3 regions of the Mycolicibacterium cosmeticum genome follow, and region 2 is predicted to be linked to each of the others. Evidence: predicted binding sites of a transcription regulator. Region 2 holds the regulator's gene; each other region holds the start of a gene.

Region 1 (8,078 bases), 840 kb from region 2:
GCGGCGCCGACTCGGCGAGGTGGAATGCCACCCACCCGTCCGCGGCGCCGATCTGCCCGGCGCCGGACCAGGTGACCTCACCGGAGGCCAGCAATTCGTCGAGCATGGCGGGCTGGTAGTCGGCCACCCGCTGGGGCAGAACCAGCGATTCGACCGCCGAGGCGGGCAGCGCCACCCCGGCCAGCTGGTCGATGACCGCGGCCAGCCCGTCGACGCCGCGGTTGTGTGCGCCCCCGCGCCGATTCCCGTCGCTTCGCTCGCCCCCGACATGCTGCCAGGCGGGCAGGAAACGGCCGTAGGCCGCCGGGCTGACCGGTTCCACCGCGGCCCGCAGCGCGGCCAGCGAGCGACGCCGCAGGATCTTCAGAACCGTTGCGTCACACCACTGTTCCCGCGTAGCGGAGACCGCCGCCGACGGGGCATCGCTGAACTCGCCGCGCACCAGCTTGCCGTCGGCGGCCAACCGGCCCAGCACGTCGGCGGTGACCCGCAACCCCAGACCGAACCGGGCCGCCGCCTCGTCGGTGCTGAACGGCCCGCGGGTGCGGGCGTAGCGGCCGAGCAGCTCACCCAGCGGGTCGTCCGCGCTCTCCAGGAACGTCAACGGGATCCCGACCGGCACCGCCACCCCGACCCCGTCGCGCAACAACCCGATGTCCTCGATGGACGCCCACCAGGTCTTCCCGGCGAACGACACCGTCAGCGCCCGGCGTGCGGTGCGCAGCCCCTCCAGCCAGCCACCGATGTCGTCGGCCGCGCACCGGGCGTTGAGCTCCTCCTCGGTCAGCGGGCCGAGCAGGCGCAACAGGTCGGCGATGCCCTCGGCATCGCGGGCGTGCCGGTCGGGGTCGAGGTGCTGCAGCTGCCGGGTGGTGGCCGCGGTCACCTCGGGGTCGAGCAGGTCGCGCAGTTCCACCCGGCCCAGCAGTTCGGCCAGCAGCACGCTGTCCAGGGACAGGGCCGCGGCCCGGCGCTCGGCCAGCGGGCTGTCGCCTTCGTACATGAAGGCACCCACGTAACCGAACAGCACCGACGCGGCGAACGGTGAGGGTGTGGTGGTTTCCACGTCCACCAACCGCACCCGGCGTTGGGCGATCCGATTCATCAGATCGGTCAACGCCGGCACGTCATAGACGTCCTGCAGGCATTCCCGCACCGTCTCCAGCACGATGGGGAAGTCCGGGTACTTGCGCGCGATATCGAGCAGTTGCGCGGCGCGTTGGCGTTGATGCCACAGCGGTGAACGCTTGCCGGGATGGCGCCGCGGCAGCAGCAGCGCCCGCGCCGCGCACTCGCGGAAGCGGGACGCGAACAGCGCCGACCCGCCCACCTCGGCGGTGACGATCGGCTCGATCTCGTCGGCGTCGAACACGAAAATGTCCGGCCCCGGCGGCTTTTCGTCGGTGTCGGGCAGTCGCACGATGATGCCGTCGTCGGAGGCGGTGGGTTTCTCGTCGATCCCGTACCGCTCGTGCAGCCGGCGCGACACCGCCAGCGCCAGGGGGCCGTGTACCCGCAGCCCGTACGGGGAGTGCAGGATGATCCGCCAGTCACCCAGTTCGTCGTGGAAGCGCTCCACCACCAGGGTGGCATCGGTGGGCACCACGCCGGTGGCCTGGCGCTGCTCGTCGAGCAGCTGCCACAGGTTGTCGGTGGCGAAGTCGTCGAAACCCGTTTCCCGGCAGCGCACCTCGAAGTCGTCGCGGCCCAGGGCGGCCAGCTCGCCGGTGAACCTGCCCACCGCAGCACCCAGTTCGGCGGGGCGGCCCACGCTGTCACCGCGCCAGAACGGCAGCCGGGCGGGTTGCCCGGGCGCGGGCAGCACCATCACCCGGTCATGGGTGATCTCGGTGATCCGCCAGCTGGTCGCGCCCAGCGAGATCACATCACCGGGACGGGACTCGTAGACCATTTCCTCGTCGAGTTCGCCCACCCGAGAGGGCTTTTCGGTGGCCAGGTAAACGGTGAACATGCCGCGGTCGGGTATCGACCCACCGGAGGTGACGGCCAGTCGCTGCGCACCGGGCCGCGCGGCGAGGCTGCCGTGATCCCGGTCGTACACCAGGCGGGGGCGCAGCTCGGCGAATTCGGTGGACGGGTACTTGCCGGACAGCAGGTCCAGCGTGGCCTCGAACGCGCTGCGCGGCAGCGTCGCGAACGGCGCGCTGCGCCGGACGGTGTCGAACCAGGCGTCGGCGTCCAGCGGCTCCAGCGCGGCCGCGGCCACCGTGTGTTGGGCCAGGATGTCGAGCGGATTGGCCGGCACCGCCATGGTTTCGATCTCGCCGGCCTGCATGCGGCGCACCGTGACCGCGCAGTCGATCAGGTCGGTGCGATGGTTGGGGAACAGCACGCCCTGCGAGATCTCGCCGACCTGGTGGCCGGCCCGTCCGATGCGCTGCAGCCCGCTGGCCACCGACGGCGGCGCCGACACCTGGATCACCAGGTCGACCGCGCCCATGTCGATACCCAACTCCAGGCTGGAGGTGGCCACGACGGCCCGCAGGCGCCCGCTCTTGAGGTCGTCCTCCACCGCGGCCCGCTGTTCCTTGCTCACCGAGCCGTGGTGCGCGCGGGCGAGCAGGTTGGGCGCGCCGTGGCTCTGGCCGCTGGCCATCAGCTGGGCGGGCGCCCCACCGCCCACCCTCGGATTGTGGGCCTCGGGTAGCTCGATGCCGTTGCGCTCGGCGTGAATCTCGTTGAGCCGTGAGGTCAGTCGCTCGGCCAGCCGCCGGGAGTTGGCGAACACGATCGAGGATCGATGCGCCTCGATCAGGTCGACGATGCGTTCCTCGACATCCGGCCAGATCGAGTTGTCGGCCAGATTGGCCATATCAGGCACCGGTACCTGGACCTTGAGGTCGAAGGTCTTGTCGGCGGGCGGCGCGACGATGGTGGCCGGGGCGCACCCGGCCAAGAACCGCGCCACCTCCTCTGGTGGGCGTACCGTCGCCGAGAGTCCGATGCGCTGTGCGGGCGTGTCCAGCAGGGCGTCCAGCCGTTCCAGCGAAAGTGCCAGGTGCGCGCCGCGTTTGGTGCCGGCGACGGCGTGCACCTCGTCGACGATCACGGTGTGCACGGTGGCCAGCGTGTCGCGGGCCGACGATGTCAGCATCAAGAACAGCGACTCGGGGGTGGTGATCAGCACGTCGGGGGGTTTGGTGATCAGCGCGCGGCGCTGCTGGGGCGTGGTGTCCCCGGACCGCACGCCGACGGTGATGTCGGGGGCCGGCTGACCGAGGCGTTCGGCCACCCGCGCGATCCCGGTGAGCGGGGTGCGCAGGTTGCGCTCGACGTCGACGGCCAGCGCCTTGAGCGGTGACACGTAGAGCACCTTGGTGCCGTGACCGGGCACACCGCGGGCCAGCCCGTCGATGGCCCACAGGAACGCCGCCAGCGTCTTACCCGATCCGGTGGGCGCGATGACCAGGGTGTGCTTGCCGTCGGCGATGGCCGACCAGGCCTGCGCCTGCGCGGCGGTGGGCGCGGGGAAGGTGCCCGTGAACCACTGCCGGGTGAGCTCGCTGAACCGGCCGAGTGGATCGGGTGTGGCCATTCGTCCATAGTGCCGGGTGGGTCCGACAAGTCGGCGATTCGCATCGAATGCGCTCGTCAGCGGGCGTCGGGTGCCACGGCGACGGCCAGCGCGGCGGGGATGCCGGGCACCCGGCCGATGGCGTCGAGCAGGGCGTGCGCGCAGGTGTCGGCGACGAACTCGCCGTCCAGCGTCGGGTCGAGCACCCGCTGGCGGCAGAACTCGAAGGTGAATGCCAGCCAGCCGTACACCGTGACCCGCAGATCGCGGGCCAGTTCGGGGGTGGGCGCATCGCCGCCCGCGTCGGTGACGGCGGCGATGATGCGGTCGGCCTGACGGTCGTTGTCCAGTTCGTCGATGCCGCGCAGCACCGGGTCGGCCCGGCCCATCCCCATATAGGCCGCCCAGGCGCCGTGCGGATGCTCCTCGTCGTAACGCAGGTAGGCCAGCACCCCGGCGCGCAGCTGGTCGAACAGGCTCTGCCCGGGTTCGGGCGCCTTGTTGGTGGCCTCGAACAGGCGCTCACCTTCATTGCGGACCACCGCGGCGAAGAAGGCACGTTTGTCCGGGAAATAGTGGTACATCAGCGCGCGGGAGATCCCGGCCCGTTCGGCGATCTCGTCGATGCGGACCTCGTCGTAGGGCCGCTGCCCGAACACCTCGGCGCCGAGGGCCAGCAGCTCGGTCCGCCGGTCGTCGGGGGACAGGCGTCGCCGGGAGGCACCCATGCGGGAATCGTAATGGGCATGTGTCCAACAGTGACGCGCGCCCGCGTCACCCACCCAGCGTGCGCTGATACCGGCGCATCCCGGCGATCCAGCGCTCGTAGTCGGCGCCCTTGCCGCGGTACATGTCCAGCACCGCCGGGTGCGGCAGCACCAGGAACCGGTCGTCGCGCACCCCGGACAGCGTTGCGGCGGCCACCTGCTCGGCGGTCAGCACCTCACCTGCGGTGGTGACCGCGGCACCGGCGACCCGGGTGGCCGCATCGGCGGAGTCGGTGATGCCCTCGAGCAGCGGCGTGGCGACGCCCATCGGGCACACACAGGTGACACCGATCCCGTTGTCGCCGTAGGTGATCGCCAACCACTCGGCGAAGCCGACGGCGGCGTGTTTGGTCACGGCGTATCCGGCCGCACCGACCTGGGTGAGCAGGCCGGCGGCCGAGGCGATGCTGACGAAATGGCCGCTGCCGCGCTGCACCCACTCGGGGACGAGGGCGTCGGCGGCGCGGATGTGCGCGCGCAGGTTCACCGCCAGGATGCGGTCCCAGTCGCTTTCGCTGCCCAGGCCGGGCGCGCCGATGACACCGGCGTTGGCGACGTAGATGTCGACGGGCCCGAAGGACGCGCGCGCGGTGTCGATCAGCGTGGCGACACCCTCGACCGACGCGGCGTCGCCGCGCACGCCCACGGCCCGGTCGCCGATCCCGTCGGCGGTCGCCGCGGCGGCGTCACCGTCGAGGTCGCCGGCCACCACCGATGCCCCGGCCCCGGCGAACGCCTGGGCCAGCGCCCGCCCGATACCCGATCCCGCCCCGGTGATGACGGCCACGCTGCCCTCGATCCGCATGGGATCTGTCTACCGTACGAACGGGTGTTCAGGTGCACCCGGTTCTGAGCCGGACAGGCGTGCGGCAGCGCCCTTGCGCCCGATCCCCGATAGGCGTACGGTAGAACATACGTTCGAAACATGGTCTCCCGTGATCGCCACTCACGGGCTTTGCCGCGACTGACGGTCGCCGAGGGTACGACGGTCCTTTTCGAGGATTGTTCGAACCAATGTGCCTAGCTGATACCTGAAATGTCCCCTTGTCTATAGGTATTCGAAAGGTTCCCGGCATGGACGCTGCCGATGTCGACGCTTTTGTGGATGCGTTGATCAACGATCTCGCGATGACCCCCACCCCGGACGACGAGGCTGAGCGCACGTTGTTCCATCTATTGCACCGTCCCCGGCGGGTGGTTGATGACAAGTCACTACTGACGGTGTTGGCGGCAGCGGTCGCCGCCCGGAACCTGCTCGACCATGTCATCTCGTCCGCCACCGCAGCGGCCGAGCGGCTCCGAATCCCGGCGCGACGGCACCTGCATTCGGCGACTGATCTGCTGACCGCCCTCGGCGTGGCCCCCGCCGCGGCAGCTCGGGCGGTCCGAGTGGGGCGCGCGGCGCACACCCTGCCCGCACTCACCGCCGCCCAGCGCCTCGGCGGGATCGGTATCGAGTTCGCCGACGCCGTGGGGCGCGGGATCGTCCACATCGACAAGCGGACCCCGCTGTCGGAGGAGGATCGTGCGGGGGTTGTGCGGAAGCTGATGGTTCAGGCCACCCCCGCAGACGTGGCGAAGAAGGCCCGTGCCATCGCCATCGATCGGGCCGCGGCACTTCCCGCCGAGCAGTGCACGGTACCGGTCGCTGAGAACGCCGACCTCAACGAGATGACGTTGGCGCACAACGACGACGGCCGGTTGAGCGCCACACTCGACCTCGACATCCTCACGGGCGAGGAACTGCGCGCCGCGCTGGATCCGCTGTGCCGGCCGGTGCCGCTGCCGGACGGATCCCCGGATCCCCGCCCGGTGGATAGGCGGCGCGCCGACGCATTCGGGCAGCTGCTGCGCACCTACCTGTCGCACTCGGCGCGCCCGATGTCCGGTGGCGTACTGCCGCACGTCACCCTGATCCGTTCCGCCCCCTCGCAGCCGGCGACATCGCGGGGTGACCGGGTGGACGACCTCGGATTCGGTGGCCCGGTCAGCCCCGTGACCGCGGAGCTGATTTCCTGCGACTGCACCCGGACGTCGGTGACCGTCGACGGCGCCGGTGTGCCGCTGGACGTGGGGCGCAGTGAGCGGCTGTTCACTCCCGCGCTTCGCAAAGGGCTGGCCGTCCGCGATGGTGGTTGCGCGTTCCCCGGCTGCGGACGACCGGTGTCGTGGTGCGACGCCCACCACATCACGCCGTGGGCGCTCGGCGGGATCACCAGCCTCGACAACGGCGTGCTGTTCTGTCGTCGGCACCACACCGTGATCCACCACAGCGACTGGCAGGTGTACCTGGGCTCGGACCGTCACCCCTGGTTCATCCCACCCCGTGAAGCGGCCGGTCCCGAACCGGCGCATCTGCGCTCACACGCACGGCGGACCATGACCGACCTGCCGGCCGCCGCATAACCGTCGGACGCACCTTGACAACTCCACAGTGACCCCGCGTCGGCGGCGAGTGACGAGATGGTCGGCTAGAGAGTCTTGGCCAACCGGTCGGCGAGGATGCTCGCAAAGCGTGCCGGATCGTCGAGTGAACCACCCTCGGCGAGAAGTGCGGTGCCGTAGAGCAACTCGGCGGCATCGGTGAGCCCTTCGGCGGAATCCGCGAGCGCCTGGCGCATTCCCGTGACCAGTGGATGGTCGGGGTTGAGCTCCAGGATGCGCTTGCCGACGGGCACGTCCTGTCCCGACGCGCGGTACATGCGTGCCAACTGCGGGGTGATGCCGAAGGTGTCGGTGATCAGGCAGGCCGGCGATGATGTCAGCCGCGTCGACAGCCGCACCTCCTTGACGTGCTCGTCGAGCGTCTGTTGTAGCCACGCCAGCAGATCGGCGAAGTCCGGCCGGTCGGAGTCCGAAGCCGAGTCGTCCTTGGCGCCCAGGTCGACTTCACCCTTGGCCACCGACTGCAGCTTCTTGCCTTCGAACTCGGGGACCGTCTCGACCCACACCTCGTCGACCGGGTCGGTGAGCAACAGCACCTCGTAGCCCTTGGCCTTGAACGCCTCCAGATGCGGTGAGCGCTCCAGCAATTGGCGGGATTCACCGGTCGCGTAGAAGATCTGCTCCTGGTCTTCCTTCATCCGCCCGACGTAGCCGGCCAGGGTGGTCGGAACGTCCTCGGAGAACGTCGAGGCGAACGACGACAACGCCAGCACGGTGTCGCGGTTGTCGGCGTCGGAGAGCAGGCCCTCCTTGAAGGCGCGGCCGAACTGCGTCCAGAAGGTCGCGTAGTCGTCGGGACGGTTGATCTGCAGGTCCTTGATCGCCGCCAGCACCTTCTTGGTGAGGCTGCGCCGGATCACCTTGATCTGGCGGTCTTGCTGCAGGATCTCGCGGGACACGTTGAGCGACATGTCCTGCGCGTCCACGACACCCTTGACGAACCTCAGGTATTCGGGCATCAGTTCGTCACAGTCGCCCATGATGAACACGCGCTTGACGTAGAGCTGTACACCGGTACGCCCGTCACGGTTGAACAGATCGAACGGCGCTTGCGAGGGGATGAACAGCAGCGCCTGGTATTCGAAGGTGCCCTCGGCCTTCATCGTGATGACATCGAGCGGCTCATCCCAGGCGTGTGCGATGTGCCGGTAGAACTCCTGGTACTCCTCGTCGGAAACCTCGCTCTTGGGCCTGGCCCACAGCGCGGTGCGGGAGTTGATGGTCTCGGTCTCGACCGTGACGGTCGGTTCGGCGGCGTCCTCGGCGGCGTCCTCTGCGGCGGGGACCGTCTTCTCGACCTCCATCCGGATCGGCCAGGAGATGAAGTCGGA
Region 2 (8,078 bases):
CGGGTCCGTCGCGCAACCAGCCACGGCGCACGGCCGGTCCGGTGATGCGCGCCCGGTGCCGCAGCGAGCCCGGCAGGTTGGCCAGCAGCGGTGACGGGTCGGCGTCACCGGCGCGCGGTGTCACGGCGGTGATATCGCCGTCGCTCACCACTGCGGTGAAGGCACCCCAGTGGGCGAGGCTGGCGCGGGACACGCACCAATCCTAGGGGGATGCCCTGACCGGTCGACCAACCATCTGGTTGGTATATGTTGGGCGCCACACCGCACATCCCAGTACCGGAGGTCACACCATGGGCGTCATCAAGTTCGAGCGCACGCTGTTCGAACCGGAGCACGACCTGTTCCGCGAGTCCTACCGCGCGTTCCTCGAGCGGCATGCCACGCCGTTCCAGGAGGAGTGGGAGAAGGCCAAGATCGTCGACCGGGAGGTCTGGCGCGAGGCCGGTAAGCAGGGCTTTCTCGGGATGGCCGTGCCCGAGGAGTACGGCGGTGGCGGCAACCCCGACTTCCGCTACAACGTCGTCGTCACCGAGGAGACGACCGCGGGACGGCACAGCGGCCTTGGCTTCACCCTGCAGAACGACGTCATCGCGCCGTACCTGCTGGAGCTGGCGACCGACGAGCAGAAGAAGCGCTGGTTGCCCGGATTCTGCAGCGGGGAATTGATCGCGGCGATCGCAATGACCGAACCCGGCACCGGCAGCGACCTGCAGGGCATCAAGACCCGCGCGGTGAAGCAGGGCGACCACTACGTCCTCAACGGATCGAAGACGTTCATCACCAACGGGATCCACGCCGATCTGGTGATCGTGGTGGCATGCACCGACCCGGACAAGGGTGCCCAGGGGTTCAGCCTGCTGGTCGTCGAGCGCGGCATGGCCGGCTTCGAGCGGGGCCGGCATCTGGACAAGATCGGACTGGAGGCGCAGGACACCGCCGAGCTGTCGTTCACCGATGTGGTGGTGCCCGCCGAGAACCTACTCGGCCAGGAGGGGATGGGCTTCATCTACCTGATGCAGAACCTGCCCCAGGAGCGGATCAGTATCGCGGTGATGGCCGCCGCGGCGATGGAGTCGACGCTGGAAGCCACGCTGCAGTACACCAAGGAGCGCAAGGCGTTCGGCAAGCCGATCGGCAGCTTCCAGAACAGCCGCTTCGTGCTGGCCGAGCTGGCCACCGAGGCCACCGCGGTGCGGATCATGGTCGACGAGTTCATCCGGCTGCATCTGGACCGCAAGTTGACCGTGGACCAGGCGGCGATGGCCAAGTGGTACTCCACCGAGGCGCAGGTGCGCCTGGTCGACCGCTGCCTGCAGCTGCACGGGGGCTACGGGTACATGCGCGAGTACCCCATCGCCAAGGCCTTCCTGGACTCCCGCATCCAGACCATCTACGGCGGCACCACCGAAATCATGAAAGAGATCATCGGCCGGGGCCTGGGCGTTTGACGGCCCCCGGGCGGCGCGCGGCCGTCCGACACGCTTCCGGTACAGGTCGCGATATCCCACGAGATGGCGTCCCGCTGACGCAGAGTTGACGAAAGCGATACTTTCGTGGGGTTTGCACGAGATCGGGAGGACTGATGACCAGGCAGCGAACCCGGCTGCGCACCGCCGCCGGGCGTGCGTTGCTGGGGTTGGCGGGGCCGGTGCTGGTGGCAGCCATGGTGCTGTACGCGGCACCCGCTTTCGCCACACCCGAGAGTGACGCGGATGCGGCGATCAGCGCAGCGTGGGACGGCGCCGGTGGTGACACCGGTCCGCTGGGCGCCAAGGATGGCGGCGTCTACGCGGTCGGCGCGGGCTTCGGGCAGAACTTTGCCGGCGGCAAGATCTTCTTCACCCCGGAGACGGGTGCGCACATCATGACGGGCGCGATCCTGGACAAGTACCAGTCCCTCGGCGGGCCGGCCGACAGCGATCTGGGTTTCCCGACCATCGACGAGGGACCCGGCCGCGCACCCGACAGCCGCAACTCCACGTTCAGCGCGGCGGACAACCCGGTCATCTTCTGGACCCCGGACAACGGGGCGCGGGTGGTGCGCGGGCCGATCAACGCCGCATGGGACAAGCTCGGCGGTTCGGCCGCGGTGCTCGGGGTGCCGTCCGGGGACGAGACCTCGCGCGGCGACGTGATCTCCCAGCAGTTCACCGGTGGCGAGGTGTCGTGGAACCGGAAGACCAAGCAGTTCACCACCACCCCGCCCGAGCTGGCCGACCAGCTGGCCGGGCTGGAGGTGCCCTCGGACGCCACCTCGGAGATCGCCGCGGCGCGCCGCGCGGCCGGTGGTGCGCTCGGCCCGCTGGGTGCCCCGGACGGCGGGCAGTACGCGATCGGCTCCGACGGCGTCGGCCAGAACTTCGCCGGCGGCAAGATCTTCTACAGCCCGGCCACCGGTGCCAATGTGGTGACCGGGCAGGTGCTGGCCAAATACGAGAGCGTCGGTGGCCCGACCGGCGACCTGGGATTCCCGACGGCCAGCGAGGCCGACGGGGGACTGGCGCCGGCCAGCCGTTTCGTGCCCTTCGCCGCCGCGGACCAACCCGTCATCTTCTGGACGCCCGACTTCGGTGCGGTGATCGTGCGCGGGGCGATGAACGCCGCCTGGCAGAAACTCGGCGGGGCGACCGGCGAATTGGGCGCCCCCAAGAGCGACCAAACCGAGAACGGTGACGTCATCAGCCAGCAGTTCAGCGGCGGCAGCATCTCCTGGAATCGGGCGACGCACACCTTCACCACCGAACCCGCGAACCTGCAGTCGCAGCTGGCCGGACTCGAGGTGCCCGGCGCGGATGCGCCGAAGGCACCGGCCGCCGAGCCCACCGGTGACAACGGCAACAAGTGGTACACGTGGAGCTGGTGGTGGCTGCTGGGCCTGATCCCGCTGCTGGCGTTGATCGGCCTGATCGTGGTGGCGGTGCTGCGCAATCGGCGTTCCCGCGCCGACCAGTTCGCCGGCGAGCACTACGACGAGTACGAGTCCGGTTACCACGAGGGTTACGAGCACGCCGGTTATGACGGTGCCGGATATGACCAGGCCGATTTCGACAGGGCCGGTCGCGACCCGGCCGGATTCGATGAGGCCGGGTTCGATGAGGCTGGGTTCGATGAGGCCGGCTACGACTCGCACGAGCCCGACGACTACGAGAGCGGCCCGGCCGGCTTCGGCCAGGAACCCGGTGGATATTCGCCGCAGAGCCCGTGGGCGCTGTCGGTGCCCCGAGCCGGAGACGCCCCCGACGCCCCCGACACCGACGACGATGGCGATGACGCCGACTTCGTCGACACGGCGCCGACGCGTATCGAATCCGACGTCCCGGCCGAGGCCCCGGAGGAAGCCGCCGCAGAACCCACCGCAGAACCGGCGGCCGACACCGACAGCGAACCGCCGACGACGGGAGTGAGCCTGGTGGGGGGTCTGCCGCCCATTCCGCGCTCCACCTATGAACCCGATTTCCCCAGCGGGCGGCACGCGGCCATCCAGATCGAGGAGCCGGACCCGGCGCGCACCTCGGTGCGGCCGGCCGGCAGTGATCCGTTCCGCGCACCCGACGGCTACCTGGTCAAGGCCGATACCGGCACCGGCCTGTACTGGACTCCGGGAACGCCCGGTTACGACCAGACGCCGGCCGAGATCTGGTTCGCCAGTGAGGAATTCGCCGTGACGAACGGATTCGTCCGGGCCGACTGAGGGCCCGTCAGATCTTGCGGATGACGGTCACAACCTTGCCCAGCACGACCGCGTCGTTGCCGGGGATGGGGTCGAACGCCGGGTTGTGCGGCATCAGCCAGACCTGACCGCGCGTCCGCTTGAAGGTCTTGACGGTGGCCTCACCGTCGATCATGGCTGCGACGATATCGCCGTTGTCGGCGACGTTCTGTTGCCGGACCACCACCCAGTCGCCGTCGCAGATGGCGGCGTCCACCATCGACTCGCCGACCACCTTCAGCAGGAACAGCGAGCCCTCGCCGACCAGTTCGCGCGGCAGCGGGAAGACATCCTCGACGGCCTCCTCGGCCAGGATCGGCCCGCCGGCCGCGATCCGGCCCAACACCGGCACGAAGGTGGGCTCGGGCAGGGCATCGGAACCGGCGACATCGGTGGCAACGATCGGGGTCACCGCGTCGTCGGCGCCGCGGACGTCCACCGCGCGCGGGCGGTTGGGATCGCGGCGCAGGTAGCCCTTGCGTTCCAGGGTGCGCAGCTGGTGTGCCACCGATGACGTGGACGTCAGACCGACCGCGTCCCCGATCTCGCGGATGCTGGGCGGATACCCGCGACTGGTGACCGACGCGCGGATGACCTCGAGGATCGTGCGCTGCCGCTCGGTGAGGCCCGACCGCGGTTCAGGGGTGTCGGTGTGCTCGCTCATGGCGCCGAATCTAGTCGCACCGCCTACATTAATCAAACATGTGTTCGAGGCGTGTCGGCATCGGCGCCGGTCTGTGGCCCTTGTTGCTGAAGTGACCTGTGCGACCTGTGTGACATCTCAGACTTGTCGGTGGGTGCCTTTATCGTTTGCAACAGTTCGATCACATGTTCTACCGATCGAACACCTGATCGACTATCTTCGAACACAAGAGCGAACGACCGGCAGGAAACCCCAGGAAAGGCGAAACGATGACCGTCATGGACACCCGATTCGGCACCGAATTCGATGATGCGTTCGATCCCCGCTTCGATTCTGCGTTCGAGGACCGTGAGTTCGGCCGGGCCCGGGTGGCGGTCCGCCGGCCCGCCCCAGCCGAGGTGTGGCCGCTGCCGCGTGACGTCGTCGTGCGCCGCCGCCGGCCCCAGGTGCGTCGGCCGGCAGGGGCGGCGTTCGGTTACCGGGGCACCGGCGTGCTGATGTCGCGGGCGTCGCGCCGCCGACGCCCGATCACCCCGGTCACCACGGTGGTGCTGGCATTGATCGCCGCGGCGATCACGGTATGGCTGGGTCTGGTCGCCCAGGTGGGTGGCGGCGTCGGCGACACCGCGGTGCAGGTGCCCACCCGGCTCTCGGTCGTCCAGGTCGAGGCAGGGGAGACGCTGCAGCACGTCGCGCAGCGGGTGGCGCCCGACGCGCCGGTGAACTCCGTGGTGGACCGCATCAAGGAGCTCAACAAGCTGGACTCGAGCTCGGTGCTGGCCGGCCAGACCCTCATTGCGCCGATCGGCTGAGCTGCCCGAGCGTGGTGCAGGTAGGCTCGGAGGCGTTCGATCTGGTCGACATGCGGCACGGCGAAGGAGCGGTGATGCACTGTCCGTTCTGCCGCCACCCGGATTCCCGTGTCGTCGATTCCCGTGAGACCGACGAGGGCCAGGCCATCCGCCGCCGGCGTTCGTGCCCGGAATGCGGCCGCCGCTTCACCACCGTGGAGACCGCCGTGCTGGCCGTGGTGAAACGCAGCGGGGTCACCGAACCGTTCAGCCGCGAGAAGGTCATCAAGGGCGTGCGCCGCGCCTGCCAGGGCCGCCAGGTCGACGACGACGCACTCAATCTGCTGGCCCAACAGGTGGAGGACGCCGTCCGGGCCGCGGGCTCACCCGAAATTCCCAGCCACGAGGTCGGACTGGCCATCCTCGGACCGCTACGCGAGCTCGACGAGGTGGCCTACCTGAGGTTCGCCTCGGTATACCGGTCGTTCAGCTCGGCCGAAGACTTCGAGCGCGAGATCGCCGAACTGCGCGCTCACCGCCGGGTGAGCAGCCCCGGCTGACCATCCACCTGTTCCGTCAGTCCAGCAGCGTATTGCCGTCGTGCACGACGCGCCCGCCGACCTTCACCCAGCCCTGCGGATCCCACCAGGTGTCGATCAGTGACCCCTTGCCCTGGATGATGTGCAGATCCCGGCTGAGATAGTCGGTCATGCGGACCGCCGCCGCGCCGGTCGCCTCATCCTCGACGATGCCCAGATTCGGGGCGAACATCCGCGACCGCAGCTCGCCGGGCGCGGCGTCGGTCCACGCCCAGATGTAGTGCTCGGCATCGCCGGTGTAGTCGGCCGGGTCGGCCGCCAGCACGTCGTCGACCGACGCCAGGTCGTAGATCGCGAACTCGGGCGCCCATTCGGCCCGCGCGCTGATCACGGTGAGGTCCGCGCCGGCGTCGTCGGTGCGGTACTCGACCTGCACCAGCCCGGCCGGCACCTGCAGGGTCCGGACCGGGATGCCGCGTGCGCGCAGCCACCACGCCGCGCCGACGGTCGGATGCCCGGCGAACGGGAGTTCGACGGCGGGGGTGAAGATGTGCGCGCTCGCCGTCGTCGCGCCCGGGGCGGGCACGTCGATGAAAATTGTTTCGCTGTAGCCCAATTCGGTGGCCACCCGCTGCCGGTCGGCCGGGTCGACGGCCGCGGCGTCGACCACGCCGAGCGGATTGCCGAACTCGCCTTCGGGATTGGTGAACACTCGCAGCACGCTCACGTCGACCGCCATGCACCCGATCGTAGGCGTGATCGCGCGTCAGGTGGCGCTTCGCTCGTCCCCGCCGATCGCGTCGAGCACCGCCACCCGGGTGTCCAGCGGCCCGCTGATCGCCTTCTCGCTGATGCCCGAACGCAACAATTCGCGCAGCAAGTCCTGGTCATAGCGGGCCGGCTGGGTCGAGTCGATGAAGCGCTCGACGATCGCGACGAACCGGTCGGGATCGTCGTGGAACGGAAAATGCCCGGACCCGTCGAAGATGTCCAACTGTGATCCGGGCATGGCCGAATGGGCCAGGTGGGCATGGCTGACCGGGATCACCGAATCGTGCTTGCCCCAAACGAGCTGAACCGGAACCGATTCGGTCAAATAACATCGATCCAGCATGGTGACCACCTGGCCGCGCCAGTCCACCACCGCCCGCAAGGTCCGCGCGAACGCCGACGACGCGGTGGGCTCGGGCAGGTCGTTGAGCACCCGCAACACATCCGGTAGGTCGCGTCCCACCCCGGTCGAACCGAACAGCGTCCCGCCGATCCGCCCGGCCGCCTGCAGGGCGGGCAACACCAACGGCAACCGCAACAGGGCCAAGGCCTCGCTGCCCATCGGCAGCGACGCGATCCGAAGGGCGATGTTCACGTCCTTGGTGACCCCGCCGGAGCCCACCAGCACCAGCCGGTCGACCAACTGCGGGAACTGGTAGGCGAACTGCATCGCCACGCCGCCGCCCAGCGAGTGACCCACCACCGTGACGCGGTCGACATCGAGCACCGACAACAGATCGCGCATCCCGTTGGCGTACGCGGCAACCGAGTAATCCGCCCGCGGCTTGTCGGACTGACCGTGGCCCAGCAGATCCGGCGCGATCACGGTGAACCGCTGCGCGAGGGCGGCCTGCACGGTGTGCCAGGTCGTCGAGTTGTCACCGATGCCGTGGATCAGCAGGATCGCCGGTCCGGACCCGCAGATCCGGAACGCGCGGCGGTAACCGTGGATGGTGCGGAACTGCAGGGTGGGCGTGGTCTCCCGCACCGGCCGAAGCTTGGTTTTCCGTTCGGTCATCTCCGCCATGTCCTTCCCGACCTCGATGCCGAACCGGTATCGGCTAGCTGTCGTCCTGATTGTCAGGGAACCCGTCGGAGAAGCCTTCTCTGAACTTGTCGTTCGCCTGCTGTGCCAGGAACCGCTCGAACTCCGCACCCAACTCGTCGCCGCTGGGCAGATCCTCGTCGCGGGCTAACAACGACCGGTTTTCCTGAGCGGCGACGAATGCATCGTACTGGCGCTCCAATGCCGTCACCACCTGAGCGACCTCGGCGCTCGCGGCCACCTGCTCGTTGATCTTGGTGTGCACCTCAGCGGCGGCTTCGCCGAGCGCATCGAGGGGGATCTGCAGTCCGGCGCAGCGGGCGACCTCGGTCAGCAGGGTCTCCGCGGCCGGCGGATAGGGAGTTTGCGCCAGGTAGTGCGGCACATGCACGGTGAAGCCCAGCGCGTCGTGGCCGTGCTGGCCCATCCGGAACTCCAGCAGGTTCGACACGCTCGCCGGCACCTGGACCTCGCCGACCCACGGGGTGTACTCGCTGATGAGTTCCTTGTTGGTCGAATGCGCGGTGAGCGTCACCGGCCGGGTGTGCGGCACCGCCATCGGGATGGTGCCCAGCCCGAT
Region 3 (8,078 bases), on a different contig from region 2:
GGCAGGTCGGCGTCCAGTGCGCTGTCGTCGAAGTCGGCGGCGGTGGGCAGTGGCAGCGGCTCGGCGCCGGTGGCCCGGATGGCGTCGGCGTGCCGGGCGGAGGTCAGCACCGTGACGCGGTCACCGCGCAGCACCAGGCCGCGGGCGACGTTGAGCAGCGGGCCGATGTGGCCGATCGGTGGGCAGGAGGCGATGAGGATCGTTGGCATGCCCTCGATGCTCGCCGCCAGCGGTACCCGGCTGCTTGGAGATTGGGTGGAGAACGGGGGGAGATTGTGTCCTGGTGGGTTATCGGACCCGGTCGGGCCGGGTGTAGACGTTCATCGACGCACCGCGCAGGAACGCCACCAGGGTCAGTCCGGCCTGTGCGGCCAGATCCACGGCCAGCGACGACGGCGCCGAGACGGCGGCCAGGATGGGGATGCCGGCCATCACCGCCTTCTGGGTCAGCTCGAAGGAGGCTCGCCCGCTGACCAGGAGTACGGTGCCCGACAACGGGATTCGACGGCTCTCCAGGGCCCAGCCGATGGCCTTGTCGACGGCGTTGTGCCGGCCGATGTCCTCGCGGACCACCAGCTCGGTGCCGTCGGTGTCGTACAGCGCGGCCCCGTGCAGGCCCCCGGTGGTGGCGAACACCTTCTGCGCCTTGCGCAGCTTGGTGGGCAGCGCGCTGAGCACCTCCGGTGCGACGGTGGTGGGATCGTCCCCGGGGGAGTGCCTGCTGATCAGCCGTACCGCGTCCAGAGACGCCTTACCGCACACCCCGCACGACGAGGTCGCGTAGAAGTTGCGGGTCAGGTCCACGTCGGGGGTCGGGACGCCGGGGGTCAGGGTCACGTCCAGCACGTTGTAGGTGTTGACGCCGTCCTCGGTCGCGCCTTGGCAGTACCGCACCGTGGCGATGTCGTCGCGGCTGGTGACGATGCCTTCGGTGAGCAGAAAGCCTTGGGCCAGTTCGATATCCGATCCCGGGGTGCGCATGGTCACCGTCAGCGGGGCGCCGTTGACCCGGATCTCCAGCGGCTCTTCGACGACGAGGGTATCCGGCCTGGTCACCACCCCGTCGGCGGTGCGGTGGCTGATCGGCCGGCGTGTCGTCACCCGACCCATGATTCCAGCCTGACGACGACAGCCTTGGACACCGGCGTGTTGGATCTGACGGCCGTATGATCCAGTGGCACCAGGGGATTGGTCTCCGGGTAGTACGCGGCGGCGTTGCCGGCCGGGGTGGAGTACGCCACGATGCGGAAGTCCTCGGCCCGCCGCTCCCGGCCTTCGAACTCCGAGATGAGGTTCACCCGGTCCCCGTCATGGAAACCGAGCGCCGCGATATCGGCCGGGTTGACGAACACCACCCGCCGGCCGCCCTTCACGCCGCGGTACCGGTCGTCCAGACCGTAGATGGTGGTGTTGTACTGGTCGTGGCTGCGCAGCGTCTGCAACACCAGCCGGCCCGGGGGCACCGGGACCCACTCCAACGGGTACACCGAGAAGTTCGCTTTGCCGGTGTGGGTGGGGAATTCGCGGGCATCGCGCGGCGGATGCGGGAGCTGGAATCCGTCCGGCTGACGCACCCGGGTGTTGTAGTCGGCGCAGCCGGGCACCACGTCGGCGATGGCGTCGCGGATCAGGTCGTAGTCGTCGTTGAACGCCTCCCACGGCACCGGGTGATCGGGGCCCAGCAGGGTGCGGGCCAGCTGGCAGACGATGGCCACCTCGCTGCGCACCTGATCGCTGGGAGGGTGCAGGTTACCGCGCGACAGATGCACCATCGACATCGAATCCTCCACCGACACCAGCTGTTTGCCGGCCCGTTGGAAGTCCTTGTCGGTGCGGCCCAGCGTCGGCAGGATCACCGCGGTGCGGCCGTGCACCAGGTGGCTGCGGTTCAACTTCGTCGAGATCTGCACCGTCAGAGCGCAATTGCGCAGCGCTGCCTCGGTGACGGCGGTGTCGGGAGTGGCGGAGACGAAGTTGCCGCCCATCCCGATGAACGTCTTGGCGCGGCCGTCGCGCATGGCCCGGATACCGTCGACGGTGTCGTGGCCGTGCTTGCGCGGGCTGGTGATGCCGAACCGGGCGTCCAGCGCGGCCAGGAACGCCTCGGGCATCTTCTCCCAGATGCCCATGGTCCGGTCGCCCTGCACGTTGGAATGCCCCCGCACCGGGCACACACCGGCGCCCGGCTTGCCGATCATGCCGCGCATCAGCAGCAGGTTGGTGGCTTCGCCGATCGTCGCGACCGCGTGCCGATGCTGGGTCAATCCCATCGCCCAGCAGATCACCGTGCGCTGCGATTGGGCGAACATCGCTGCCACCCGGCGCAATTGGGTGTCGTCGACGCCGGTGGCCTCGGCCACCACGTCCAGGTCGACGGCGCGGGTCTGGCGTTCGTAGGCGTCGAAGCCGGCACAGTGCGCGTCGACGAACGCGCGGTCCACGATGGTTCCCGGCGCGGCGTCCTCGGCCTCCAGCAGCAGCCGGCCCAGCCCCGCGAACAGCGCCATGTCCCCGCCGATGCGGATCTGGACGAACTCGTCGGCGATCGCGATGCCGTGCCCCACGACACCGCGCACCTTCTGCGGGTCCTTGAACCGCATCAACCCGGCCTCCGGCAACGGATTGACGGCAATGATCTTGGCGCCGTTGCCTTTCGCCTTCTCCAGCACGGACAACATGCGCGGATGGTTGGTGCCGGGGTTCTGCCCGGCGATGACGATCAGATCGGCATGCTCGACATCGTCGACGGTGACCGAACCCTTGCCGATGCCGATCGAGTCGACCAGCGCGGTACCCGACGACTCGTGGCACATGTTCGAACAGTCCGGCAGGTTGTTGGTGCCGAAGCTGCGCACCAGCAGTTGGTACAGGAAGGCTGCCTCATTGCTGGTACGGCCCGAGGTGTAGAACAGCGCCTCGTCGGGGGAGTCCAGGGCGGTCAGCTCGTCGGCGATCAGCCGGTAGGCCGCGTCCCAGTCGATCGGCTCGTAGTGGGTGGCGCCCGGCCGCAACACCATCGGCTCGGTCAACCGGCCCTGCTGCGACAGCCAGTACTCGGGCTTGTCGGCCAGTTCGGCCACCGAATGACGGGCGAAGAAGTCCGCCGTGACGCGTCGCTTGGTGGCTTCCTCGGCGACGGCCTTGGCGCCGTTCTCGCAGAACTCGGCCAGCTTGCGTCCGCCGTGCTCTTCGGGCCATGCGCAGCCGGGACAGTCGAAACCGTGTCGCTGATTGAGCCGGGACAGTGCGGCCAGCGTGCGGGCCGGACCCATCTGCTCCAGGCCGCGCCGCATGCTGACCATCACGGCCTTCACCCCGGCGGCCTCGTGCTTGGCGCCGGTGACCGAGACGTCGCGTTCGTCGTAGCTTGCGTCGACGTCTTCGGTACTGGTCATGCCTTCCAATCTAATCCTGTGAACCGACCGCTGGCCGACGATGCAGGCGGTCGGTATTCGGTATTTGACATGCAGTGATAGACGGCGTCTATCGTCAGACGATGGCCGGCGACGTGTTGCTGCAGCACCTGGACTACCTGCTGGCGCTGGCCGCCGAGCGGCACTTCGGCCGGGCCGCCGCGCGCTGCCACATCAGCCAGCCGACGCTGTCGGTGGCGATCCGCCGGCTGGAGCGCGATCTGGGCATCGTGATCGTGCAGCGCGGCCGTCGCTTCGAGGGTTTCACCGAGGAGGGGCAGCGGGTCGTCGCCTGGGCGCAGCGGATCATCGCCGAGCGCGACGAGATGCTCGCCGACCTCGAGCGGATGCAGGGCCGGTTGACCGTCACCGCGCGGCTCGGCGCGATTCCGACGGCGGTTCCGGCCAGTCCGTTCATCACCGCCGAGTTCCTGCACCGCAATCCGGCCGCGTCGGTGCGCATCGAGGCGCTGTCCTCGCGTGAGATCGCCCGGCGGCTGGCCGATTTCGAGATCGACGCCGGGTTGACCTACCTCGATGACGAAGCGCCGCCGGGGACCCGGTCGGTCGAGCTGTACCGGGAGCAGTACGTCCTGATCGCGTCGGTGGACCATCCGCTGGTCGGCCGGCCGGAGGTGAGCTGGGCCGACGCGGCCGGTTTGGAGCTGTGCGTGCTGACCACCACGATGCGTAATCGCCGCATCCTGGACGCGAACATGGCCGCCGAGGGTGTGCACTACCGTCCGGTCGTGGAGGCGGATTCGGTGGATGCGCTGTACGCGCACCTGACGCACGCCCGGCGGGCCACCATCGCGTCGACCGCCTGGCTGCCGCGGTTGGGTGTGCCTGCGGGTTTCGCGGCGCGGCCGATGGTCAAACACGGCCCGAGTCCGGCGATCGGGTTGGTGGTGCTCGACCGGGCCCCGGCATCCATCGTGGCGACGGCCCTCGTCGCCGTGGCCGAGGGCATCGACCTCGGCGCACGCATCGACACCGCGACCCACTTGCTCTGAGTCACGGCCCGGGGGCCGGGCGGGCCGGCATTCACGGGCCGCGCATTCCCGTACCGCCGTGGGCGTGGTCGGTGCCGGTGCCGTCGACCGGCCTCAGGAGCAGCTCGGGCCGGTGCAGATAATTGATCCGCTGTTGGCCATGGTCAAGCCAGGGCGGCGGCTGCCATTCGACCTCGCCGCGACCGTTGATCGTGGTGGTGTAGCCGCCGTCGCGGTGCACCATGCGATTGTCGGGCCCGCACGCCAACGCCATCTCGTCCACATTGGTGTTGCCGCCGTGTGCCCAATCCGCCGCCGCATGATGCACTTCGCTGCCGTAGGCACCGACGGTGCAACCCGGTTTGGTGCAGCCGCCCTCGCGCGCGATGAGCATGATCCGTTGTGCCCGTGACGCGGTACGGCGCGCCCGGAACAGGGCGAGGGCCGACCCGGTGGCCTTGTCGAACACGGCCAGATGATGGTTGGCATGGGCCGCCATCCGGATGACGTCCCTGATGGGCACCTTGGTGCCGCCGCCGGTGACGCCGATCCCGGCGCGGGATTCCAGATCCTGCAAGGTGGTCCGGATGATCACCGAGACGGGTAATCCGTTGAGCTGACCGAGTTCACCGCTCATCAGAGCGATCCGGCCGATGGCGATCAACGCGTCGTGCCGGCGCTGGGCCGGGGTTCGGTGGTCGTTGTCGATCTGCGCCTGGGTCGGGGTGCCGGAGATGCACGGTTCGTCGTCCGCCGGGTTGCACATCCCCGGCGCCGCGAACTTGGCGAAGAGCACCTCGAAGACCGCCGTCGCCTCCGGGGTCAAGTTCGCGCTGGCCGGCGTCATCGCATCGCGGCCCTGCTTGCCGATCGTGACCCCGCGCTTGCGTTCGCGCTCGGCGTCCTCGGGTACGGGTCCGTCCTGATCGAGCAGGAACAAGCGCAGCTCGGCCGTGTCCTTGAGTTCTTTGGGTCCCACGCCGGTGGCGATGCGCACCAGGTCGATCTCGAACTGCTCCCGGGTGGTGGTGTCGACGAATCCCGGCAGGCGGTCGATGACATCCCGCAGGACGTCGACGTGGCCGCCGTTGATGAGCCCGGCGGCTTGCGCGGCGGCGACGGCGGCCAGGGCCGGCTGCAGTGGCTCACCCGTCAACGACCGGCGCGGCCCCAGATCGGCGGTCTCCGCCAGACGGCGGCCGGCCTCGGCGGTGGACAGCCGCCAACGAATGCGCAGCAGCGCGTTCCAGGACTTCGCACCCAGCTCCTGCGGGGTGCCGTCGGCCTGCAGTTGCACCAGCATCCGGTGCGACTGGGCGGGCAGGCGGCAGGTGAGGACCTCGAACTCGTCCATCACGGCCAGCAACTCGGCCCGTGTCAGCGGCTGGAAGTCGCACGCCGCCAAGGCCTCGGAGGCGGCGCGTAAGGCCGCCAACGCCTGGGACGCGGTTGTCGACATGATTCGAACATACGTTCGACCACCGACAGATTCCGCGGGCGTGGGACGGGTGAAACGCAAGTGACGCCAAAGGGCAGCGTCTTTGCCAAAGTAAGGATCGCGCGGGCCTGTTACAAGCGAATCGCGTCCTTGACGCGTACGTAACAGATTTGCCATCGAAGGTTCCTACCGTGGGTCGGTCAAGCACGCGCAGCGATAGGAACTCCATTGAGTGGTAATGCCGTCCGCCTCCAGGCGATCACCAACGTCGAGGGCTACGTGCCGCCGGCCATCAGCTTCGACCCGACCGAAGCCCCGGGCGAGATCTTCGGGTCCAACGTCTTCACCAAGGCCGAGATGCAGTCCCGGCTGCCGAAATCCATCTACAAGTCCGTCGTCGCGACCATCGAGAAGGGCGCGAAGCTGGATCCGGCGATCGCCGATGCCGTCGCCGCGGCGATGAAGGACTGGGCGCTGGAGAAGGGCGCCACCCACTACGCGCACGTGTTCTACCCGATGACCGGATTGACCGCCGAGAAGCACGACAGCTTCCTGGAGCCGGTCTCCGATGGCCAGACGCTGGCCGAGTTCGCGGGCAAGACCCTGATTCAGGGTGAGCCCGACGCCTCCAGCTTCCCGTCCGGCGGCCTGCGCTCGACCTTCGAGGCCCGCGGCTACACCGGTTGGGACGTCACCAGCCCGGCCTACATCCTGGAGAACCCGAACGGCAACACGCTGTGCATCCCCACGGTGTTCGTGTCGATGACCGGTGAGGCGCTGGACTACAAGACCCCGCTGCTGCGCAGCCAGCAGGCGATGGGCACGCACGCCGAACGGATCCTGAAGCTGTTCGGGCACAAGGACTTCGACCACATCGTGTCGTTCTGCGGTCCCGAGCAGGAGTACTTCCTGGTGGACCGGCACTTCTTCCTGGCCCGTCCGGACCTGATCAACGCCGGCCGCACGCTGTTCGGTGCCAAGCCGCCCAAGGGTCAAGAGTTCGACGACCACTACTTCGGCGCCGTCCCCGAGCGCGTGCTCGGCTTCATGATGGACACCGAGCGCGAGCTGTTCAAGCTCGGCATCCCGGCCAAGACCCGGCACAACGAGGTCGCGCCCGGCCAGTTCGAGATCGCGCCGATGTTCGAGCGGGCCAACATCGCCGCCGACCACCAGCAGCTGCTGATGACCATCTTCCGCAACATCGCCAAGAAGCACGGCATGGAATGCCTGTTCCACGAGAAGCCGTTCGCCGGAGTCAACGGCTCGGGTAAGCACGTCAACTTCTCCGTGGGCAACGCGCAGTTCGGCAGCCTGCTGGTGCCGGGTGACACGCCGCACGAGAACGCCCAGTTCCTGGTTTTCTGCGCCGCCGTCATCCGCGCCGTGCACAAGTACGCAGGGCTGCTGCGGGTGTCGGTCGCCTCGGCCACCAACGACCACCGCCTCGGAGCCAACGAGGCCCCGCCCGCGATCATCTCGATCTTCCTCGGTGCCCAGCTGGCCGATGTGTTCGAGCAGATCGCCAAGGGCGCTGCTACCTCGTCGAAGGGCAAGGGCAGCATGATCATCGGCGTCGACACCCTGCCGGAACTGCCGACCGACCCGGGCGACCGCAACCGCACCAGCCCGTTCGCGTTCACCGGCAACCGGTTCGAGTTCCGGGCGCCGGGTTCGGGGCAGACCATCAACGTCCCGATGATCATCCTGAACACGATCATGGCCGATTCGCTGGACTACATGGCCACGGTGCTGGAGAAGGCCGTCGCCGACGGCACCGACTTCGACGCCGCGGTGCAGCAGCTGCTCACCGACATCATCACCGAGCACGGCGCGGTCGTGTTCAACGGTGACGGCTACTCCGACAACTGGCAGATCGAGGCCGCCGAGCGTGGCCTACCGAATCTCAAGACCACGCTGGATGCCATCCCCGAGCTGATCAAGCCCGAGGCGATCGCGGTGTTCGAGAAGTACGGCGTGTTCAACGAGCGGGAGCTGCACAGCCGCTACGAGGTGCGCTTGGAGCAGTACGCGCTGACCATCGGTGTGGAGGCCAAACTCGCCCTGGAACTGGGGACGACCGTCATCCTGCCCGCCGCGATCCGCTACCAGACCGAGCTGGCGCAGAACGTGGCGACGCTCAAGGCCGCCGGCGTCGAGCCGGATCTCACCCTGCTGGAAGGGGTTTCGAAGCCGATCGCCGAGTTGTCGGCGGGGCTGGCGACCTTGAAGGCG

Evidence for each region. The regulator LexA, encoded in region 2, represses DNA repair genes until DNA is damaged. The targets are predictions, from matches to a motif close to CGAACANNTGTTCG.
Region 1: BN977_RS23840 (HNH endonuclease signature motif containing protein) is a predicted target of LexA. The motif match lies at 5,210-5,223, and genes of this name have one in related genera.
Region 3: BN977_RS03695 (HNH endonuclease signature motif containing protein) is a predicted target of LexA. The motif match lies at 5,869-5,882, and genes of this name have one in related genera.

The regions. Positions count from the first base shown of each region.
Region 1 covers NZ_CCBB010000003.1:971,948-980,025, forward strand. The annotation lists gene BN977_RS23825 (ATP-dependent helicase) at 1-3,556, opposite strand, end outside; gene BN977_RS23830 (TetR/AcrR family transcriptional regulator) at 3,613-4,263, opposite strand; gene BN977_RS23835 (SDR family oxidoreductase) at 4,310-5,107, opposite strand; gene BN977_RS23840 (HNH endonuclease signature motif containing protein) at 5,377-6,708, shown strand; gene htpG (molecular chaperone HtpG) at 6,774-8,078, opposite strand, start outside.
Region 2 covers NZ_CCBB010000003.1:1,815,164-1,823,241, forward strand. The annotation lists gene BN977_RS27980 (molybdopterin-dependent oxidoreductase) at 1-193, opposite strand, end outside; gene BN977_RS27985 (acyl-CoA dehydrogenase family protein) at 291-1,448, shown strand; gene BN977_RS27990 (LGFP repeat-containing protein) at 1,583-3,691, shown strand; gene lexA (transcriptional repressor LexA) at 3,699-4,373, opposite strand; gene BN977_RS28000 (LysM peptidoglycan-binding domain-containing protein) at 4,622-5,164, shown strand; gene nrdR (transcriptional regulator NrdR) at 5,239-5,703, shown strand; gene BN977_RS28010 (PhzF family protein) at 5,720-6,421, opposite strand; gene BN977_RS28015 (alpha/beta fold hydrolase) at 6,449-7,471, opposite strand; gene BN977_RS28020 (proteasome assembly chaperone family protein) at 7,515-8,078, opposite strand, start outside.
Region 3 covers NZ_CCBB010000001.1:763,817-771,894, reverse strand. The annotation lists gene BN977_RS03715 (nucleotide disphospho-sugar-binding domain-containing protein) at 1-209, opposite strand, end outside; gene fdhD (formate dehydrogenase accessory sulfurtransferase FdhD) at 289-1,110, opposite strand; gene BN977_RS03705 (FdhF/YdeP family oxidoreductase) at 1,098-3,395, opposite strand; gene BN977_RS03700 (LysR family transcriptional regulator) at 3,497-4,426, shown strand; gene BN977_RS03695 (HNH endonuclease signature motif containing protein) at 4,458-5,864, opposite strand; gene BN977_RS03690 (glutamine synthetase III family protein) at 6,072-8,078, shown strand, end outside.